DNA from 2 places in the Paenarthrobacter sp. TRD_SC_7 genome. Region 1 is predicted to be linked to the other one. Evidence: riboswitches for the same ligand, from Rfam matches in the RefSeq annotation. Region 1 holds a riboswitch; the other holds the start of a gene.
The links. Region 1 has a riboswitch for S-adenosylmethionine ahead of AC0J5Z_RS04730 (DUF1737 domain-containing protein). Riboswitches for the same ligand answer to the same signal wherever they lie in the genome.
Positions count from the first base shown of each region.

Region 2: another riboswitch for S-adenosylmethionine. It lies ahead of AC0J5Z_RS18425 (hypothetical protein); the one in region 1 lies ahead of AC0J5Z_RS04730 (DUF1737 domain-containing protein).

Region 1 is NZ_CM149587.1:952,943-956,144, forward strand. Features, by position in the region: gene AC0J5Z_RS04720 (O-succinylhomoserine sulfhydrylase) at 1-812, opposite strand, end outside; gene AC0J5Z_RS04725 (rhodanese-like domain-containing protein) at 813-1,223, opposite strand; gene AC0J5Z_RS04730 (DUF1737 domain-containing protein) at 1,220-1,486, opposite strand; SAM riboswitch class IV at 1,500-1,611, opposite strand; gene AC0J5Z_RS04735 (SulP family inorganic anion transporter) at 1,699-3,202, opposite strand, start outside.
Region 2 is NZ_CM149587.1:3,869,823-3,873,024, forward strand. Features, by position in the region: gene AC0J5Z_RS18420 (sodium:solute symporter family protein) at 1-1,501, shown strand, start outside; SAM riboswitch class IV at 1,748-1,867, shown strand; gene AC0J5Z_RS18425 (hypothetical protein) at 1,883-2,185, shown strand; gene AC0J5Z_RS18430 (hypothetical protein) at 2,182-2,373, opposite strand; gene AC0J5Z_RS18435 (VIT1/CCC1 transporter family protein) at 2,619-3,202, shown strand, end outside.

The DNA.
Region 1 (3,202 bases):
GCGGAGCTGTGGTTCACGCGCAGCCCGATGGTCTCCAAACCCTTGGTCAGCACCCAAGCGTTGAACGCGGACAGCGAAGGGCCGGTGTGCCGCATGAGCTGCTTGACGGGACCGTCGATGAATTCCTTGGTGCCCAGGATTGCACCGCCAAGGACGCGTCCCTGACCATCGATGTGCTTGGTGCCGGAGTACACGATCACGTCCGCACCCAACTCACCGCAGCGTTGCAACAGGGGAGTGGCAAAGACATTGTCGACGACGACAGTTGCCCCGGCGGCGTGCGCCAGTTCGCTGACGGCAGCGATATCGACGATCTCCTGCATCGGGTTGGACGGAGACTCGAAGAACACCGCAGTGGTGGGTTCCGACAGGGCTTCACGCCACTGTTCCAGGTCAGGTCCGTCCACGAAGACCGTCTCGACGCCCCAGCGCGGCAGGATCTCATTGAGGATCACGAAGCATGAGCCGAACAGCGAGCGGGCAGCAACCACGCGGTCACCGGCAGCCAGCAGGGCACCCAATGCGGTGAACACCGCGGACATGCCGGACGCCGTCGCAAAGCATGCCTCGGTTCCTTCAAGCAGGCGGAGCCGCTCCTGGAACGTTGCCACGGAGGGGTTGCCGTAGCGGGAGTAGACGAAGCGTTCATCCTCACCGGTGAAGGCGCGTTCAGCTGCAGCAGCGGATTCGTAAACGAAGCCGGAGTTCAGGAAAACGGGCTCGGACGTTTCCTGGAAATTGGTACGGGCAAGGCCTCCGCGGACGGCCTGGGTGTCCGGGCTCCAGCCAGCGGCGTCGGGATTGAAAGTCACTTACTCGGTCCCCAGGTTCGTCGGAAGGCCACGGTTTTTCCAGCCATTTACGGTGCGCTCGCCGTAGCGGTCCGGTTCGCCTTCGAAACCTTCCAGGACGTTGTAGGCAGTGAATCCAGCCTGCGTTGCCGCAATGGCGGCCGAGATGGAGCGTTGGCCGGAACGGCAGATAAAGACGAGCTCCACGGCGTCGTCCTCGGGTGCCTGTTGCTGCAGGTCCTCGATGAAGCGGGAGTTGGGGATGCCGCCGGCGAGGTTCCACTGGATGAACAGGGGATCGTTCTCGGTAGCTTTGGTATCGGGGATGCCGATGTGGGCCCATTCGCCCTCGGTACGGACATCCACCAGGATGGCGCCCTCTTCAAGCTTGGCCCACGCGTCCTGCGGGGTCAGGTCACCTGCATAGCTCATGCGTGGCCCTCGAATGCTTCTTCGTCGTCGTAGTTCTCCAGCTGGTCAACTGCATTGGCGACGGCGGCATCAGCGTTGGCGATCGCAGCGGGTAGCACGATTGCTTGGGCAACGATGACGTCCGTGCCGTTGAAGGTGGCTGCCGGGCTGCCATGGAGCACATAGCCCTCGGCGAGTGAATTGTGGATGCGCTCGCAGAAATCACGGTTGTCCGGGCCTGTAATCAGCCGGTAGGAGAGTTTTTCTTCAGTGGGTTCAGACATTGCTGGTGCTCCTCAGTCACGCTTGCAGTTCGAATTGTCGATACGCCGAGTAGTCACCTGAGGCACCCCGCCGGAGAGAGGGTTGCCGACCAGCAAGTCAGGGCTTTGCGCTGGTACTCATTACTCAAGAAAAACGTAACATCCACGGGCGTCGGGCTGCACTTGCAGGTGGTTTCGTCGTCGTCATGTTGCGTAATCGGCGGCTGCTTCAGCTAGTGGTTCCTCAGCGCGCGAACTGCGGCGCCGACGGTGGGGAAGAAGTGGTCGGGCGTAAATCGGGCTGCCGTTCCGAGGCGGATCAGCTTGTCCTTAACCGGCCCTTTGAGCTCGGCGAACACCAGATCGACGCCGTGACGGGCCAGCCATTCATCCAGCGTGACGAGGTCGTCCAAGGCCGTGGTGTCGATCCCGGTGATCGGCTCGGCCGCGAGGATGACGTGGGTAACGGGGTCTTCGGCCTCGTCCGGGGCCTCGTCAAATTGTTCCCGAACGAAGCTGGCCAGAACCTGCCCATTGCCGAAGAATAATGGCGCATCGAAGCGGAGGATCAGAAGTCCCGGGATTCGTTCGCCTTCAGGGTGGCGGGCGAGATCGTGGTAGCCGGGCCGCCCATCCTGCGAGCCGAGTTCGGTGCGGTAGGGGTCCCACGCCCGGCGAACGAAGTCCAGAAGAGCCAGGATGATGGCCACCACGATTCCCTGGAGGACACCCACCGTGAGGACGCCCAGGAAAGCTGCGAGCATCACCACGGACTCGCTACGGCTCAGTCCCAGAAGACGCCGGACCCCAGCCGGATCCGCGAGGGCAATCGCCGCGGCGATCACGACGGCGGCCAAGGTGGCGGACGGCAGGTACTCGGTCACACCGGGAGCCAGCAGCATGAAGGCCAGCACCAGCACTGAACCCACCACGCCGGTCATCTGGGATTTTGCGCCGGCATCCACGGCTACCGGGGTCCTTGAGGTGCTGCCGGAGATCGGGAATCCCCCCAGTAGGCCGGTGGCAGCGTTGGCCGCCCCAAGCGCTGCCATTTCCCTGTTCCCGGAAACCTTCTTTCCTTCTTTGGCCGCCAGTGTTTGGGACAACACGCCCGTGTCCGCGAAGGCCATGAGGGCGATGCCAGCAGCTGCGGGAAGCAGAGCGAGGGCGTCCGCCCAGCCAATACCGCCGAGCGCGGGCATCGGGAGGCCCTGCGGCAGGACTCCGGTGACCTTCACGTCGTCGCTAAGGCTCCAAACGGCCGTTGCAACGCATGAACCGACCACCGCCAGCAGGACGCCGGGCACTTTCCATTTCAAAAGTCGCGGGATCCAGATGAGGGCCAGCGAACCTATGCCCAGCAGCAGCGCAGGGAGATTAACGCCCCCGGTGAGCACCCCGGTGGTGACCTTCGCGAGCTTTTGCCAGATGTCGCCGTCGGCCTCTATCCCCAGGAACGCCGGCAGTTGCGACAGGGCCACCAGCAACGCAATTCCGTTCAGGTACCCGAGCCGGATGGGCTTGGACAGTAGGCCGGTGATGGCTCCCAGTTTCAGGGCGGAACCCGCCAGCATGAGTGCGCCGATGAGAATCGCCAGCAACCCGGCCAATGCCACAGACTTTTCGCTGCTGCCCGCTGCCAGCGGCACAATAGCGGCAGCGATCATGGGGGCAAGGGCTGAGTCGGGTCCCAGGACCAGGATTCGGGAAGGCCCCACGACGGCGTACACCAGCAAC
Region 2 (3,202 bases), 1.7 Mb from region 1:
TAACATCGCAATCGTGGTGGTGTACCTGCTCGCCATGCTGGCATTCGGCTGGTGGGGCAAGTCCCGCACCAAGAACAACAGCGACTTCCTGGTGGCAGGCCGCCGCCTGGGACCCTTCCTTTACACCGGCACAATGGCCGCAGTGGTCCTGGGTGGCGCATCCACCGTGGGCGGCGTCGGCCTCGGCTACAAGTTCGGTATCTCCGGCATGTGGCTGGTTGTTGCCATCGGCTCAGGCGTGCTGCTTCTTAGCCTCCTGTTCGCCGGAACCATCCAGAAGCTCAAGATCTACACCGTTTCCCAGATGCTGACCCTTCGCTATGGCAGCACCGCGACGCAGACCTCGGGCATCGTCATGCTGGCCTACACGTTGATGCTGTGTGCAACGTCCACCGGCGCCTACGCCACCATCTTCGTGGTCCTCTTCGGCTGGGAGCGTTGGCTCGCCATCGCCATCGGCGGCGCTATCGTGCTGGTCTACTCCACCATCGGCGGCATGTGGTCCATCACCTTGGCCGACCAGGTCCAGTTCGTCATCAAGACGGTTGGCATCTTCTTCCTCATGCTCCCCTTCGCCCTGAACGCCGCCGGTGGCCTCGATGGCATCCGCGCCCGCGTCGATGAGAGCTTCTTCGACATCGGCGGCATCGGCCTCCAGACGATCATCACCTACTTCGTCGTTTACACCCTTGGCCTCCTCATCGGCCAGGACATCTGGCAGCGCGTGTTCACGGCCAAGACCCCCACGGTTGCCCGCTGGGGTGGCGCCACCGCCGGCGTTTACTGCATCCTTTACGGCTTGGCCGGCGCACTGATCGGCATGGCTGCCAGTGTTGCCCTGTCCGGTGTGGAGATCGCAGCCAAGGACGACGTCTACGCAGAAGTCGCAACCCGTCTCCTGCCCATCGGTATCGGCGGCCTGGTACTGGCGGCTGCTGTCGCAGCCATGATGTCGACGGCGTCGGGCGCACTGATCGCTGCGGCCACCGTTGCCCGCGCAGACGTCATGCCTTTCGTTGCCAGCTGGTTCGGCAAAAAGGTGGACACCTCCGATTCCGATAACCCGGAGCACGACGTCAAGGCCAACCGTTACTGGGTCCTCGGACTGGGGATCGTGGCGATCATCATCGCCATCTCCACCAAGGACGTGGTGGCCGCACTGACCATCGCCTATGACATCCTGGTAGGCGGCCTGCTGGTAGCCATCATCGGTGGCCTGGTGTGGAAGCGTGGAACGGGCATCGCAGCAGCCTGGTCCATGGCGGCCGGTTCAGTGGTGACCCTCGGCACCATGATCATCCTTGAGATCAATGCAGAGGTCCCTCTCGACGGCATCTACGCCAACGAGCCCATTTACTACGGTTTGATTGCCTCTGCTGTGGTGTACGTTGTGGTCTCGTTTGCCAGCAAGCCCACCGATCCGGCAGTCATGAAGGCTTGGACCGACCGTGTTGCCGGCACCCGTGTGGCTGAGGAAGAGCTCAGCACGCCCGCGTCCTAGGCAGGCACAAAGAAACAAGCAATAGTCGACGGCGGCGCCTCCCCATTTCGGGGCGGCGCCGCCTTTGCGTTATGTCCCCCTCCGTTGGAAGGCCCGCTCTGCGCACCAAAACCACCCCAAAGCGCGCAAACCAGGCCCCACAACACACACCCCCTCCGTTGGAAGGCCCGCTCTGCGCGCCAAAACCACCCCAAAGCGCGCAAACCAGGCCTCACAACGGAAGGGCGTGCGGTAGGGTGGTCCAAGCTTCAAGAGATGTGGCGCCAAGCTCCGACTGGCCACACACCAACCCCATGTTCACGGGTGGTTCGGATGAGGAAGCGGCCCGTCCCGGACCAGAGACAACCGAGCGGGCAAGAGCACTCCCCAAGGAGCAGTCCCTTGCCGTACCAAGGCGCCACCCCGGTAAACACAACAGCAGCCAGCACCCCCGCCAATACGGCTGCCCCCACAGTGGCGGTGATCCCCGCCGTCGACCTCTTCCTGGGCACGGTAACCATCACTGCCAGCTCCGGAACCGAGCAGTTCGGACATCCCGAACCGGGGCTGATCGCGCAGGCTCTGGTCCAAGCCGTCCGACCCACGCGCTGGTGTGAGGCGTCGAGAAAGCTGACGGTGACAGTTGCCGCGGTCGGGAAGCGCGAGGGCCTGGAGCGGCACTTTACTCTCAGTCGCGAGGACTAGATTTCCTCGTCCTCCTCGCGGAATTCTTCGGTTTCGTCGATGGGGACCACGCGTTCGTCGTCCTCAGGGGCGTCCACTTCCTCTACCCAGGCCTCGTCCACTTCCTGGTCTTCGGCGTAGTCGTAGGCCGGGTCAGACTCGATGGTTGCCCGTTCCGGGTGGTTGGCGTGTGATTCGGTGGTGTTCATAGTGCAACCTCCGTCTCCGTGGGCCGCGGACAGCCCGTTGAACCGAATGCAGGAATCTAATGCGGGGAGGGTCCCGCCCCTGTTCTTCCATCTGAGCACCGGCTCACGCGAGGGTCAAGGAACGCCCGAAATTACGGTGCGCCGAACATTCCGGCTAAGGAATACCAGCCAAAAATCTGCGCCAATAAGCGGTACAGTGGGCGTGCAATGGGGCCGCAACTACCCCACCCAGCACAGGAGAGAAAGTGCAACAGCACCAGGAATCCCACGGTTCGTCGAGCCCCGCTCCGGACCCCGCCCCTGAACAGGCCGCCCCCGAAAACGCTTCAAAGCAGCCATCGCACGCGGACATCCGCCGGTGGCGCCAGTACTTGGCCGATGAGCGGGCCGAGGCCGCCGTCTACCGCGAACTTGCCCAGCGGCGGGACGGCGAGGAACGCCAAATCCTGCTCGCCTTGGCCGAAGCCGAAGGCAGGCACGAGGCCCATTGGCTTAAGCTCCTTGGTGAGCACGCCGGAATGCCCAAGGCAGCATCCACCCGCAGCCAGTTCCTGGGCTTCCTGGCCCGTAACTTCGGCTCCGTCTTTGTGCTCGCCCTTGCGCAGCGCGCGGAAGGCCGCTCCCCGTACGGTACGGAACCTGCAGCGACCCCGGCGATGGTGGCGGATGAACAAATCCACGAAGAAGTAGTCCGGGGCTTGGCCACGCGCGGGCGCAACAGGCTTTCCGGAACCTTCCGCGCCGCCGTTTTTGGCGCCAACGACGGCCTGGTCAGCAACCTTTCACTGGTCATGGGCATGGCCGCAACAGGCGTGCCCAGCCCGGTAGT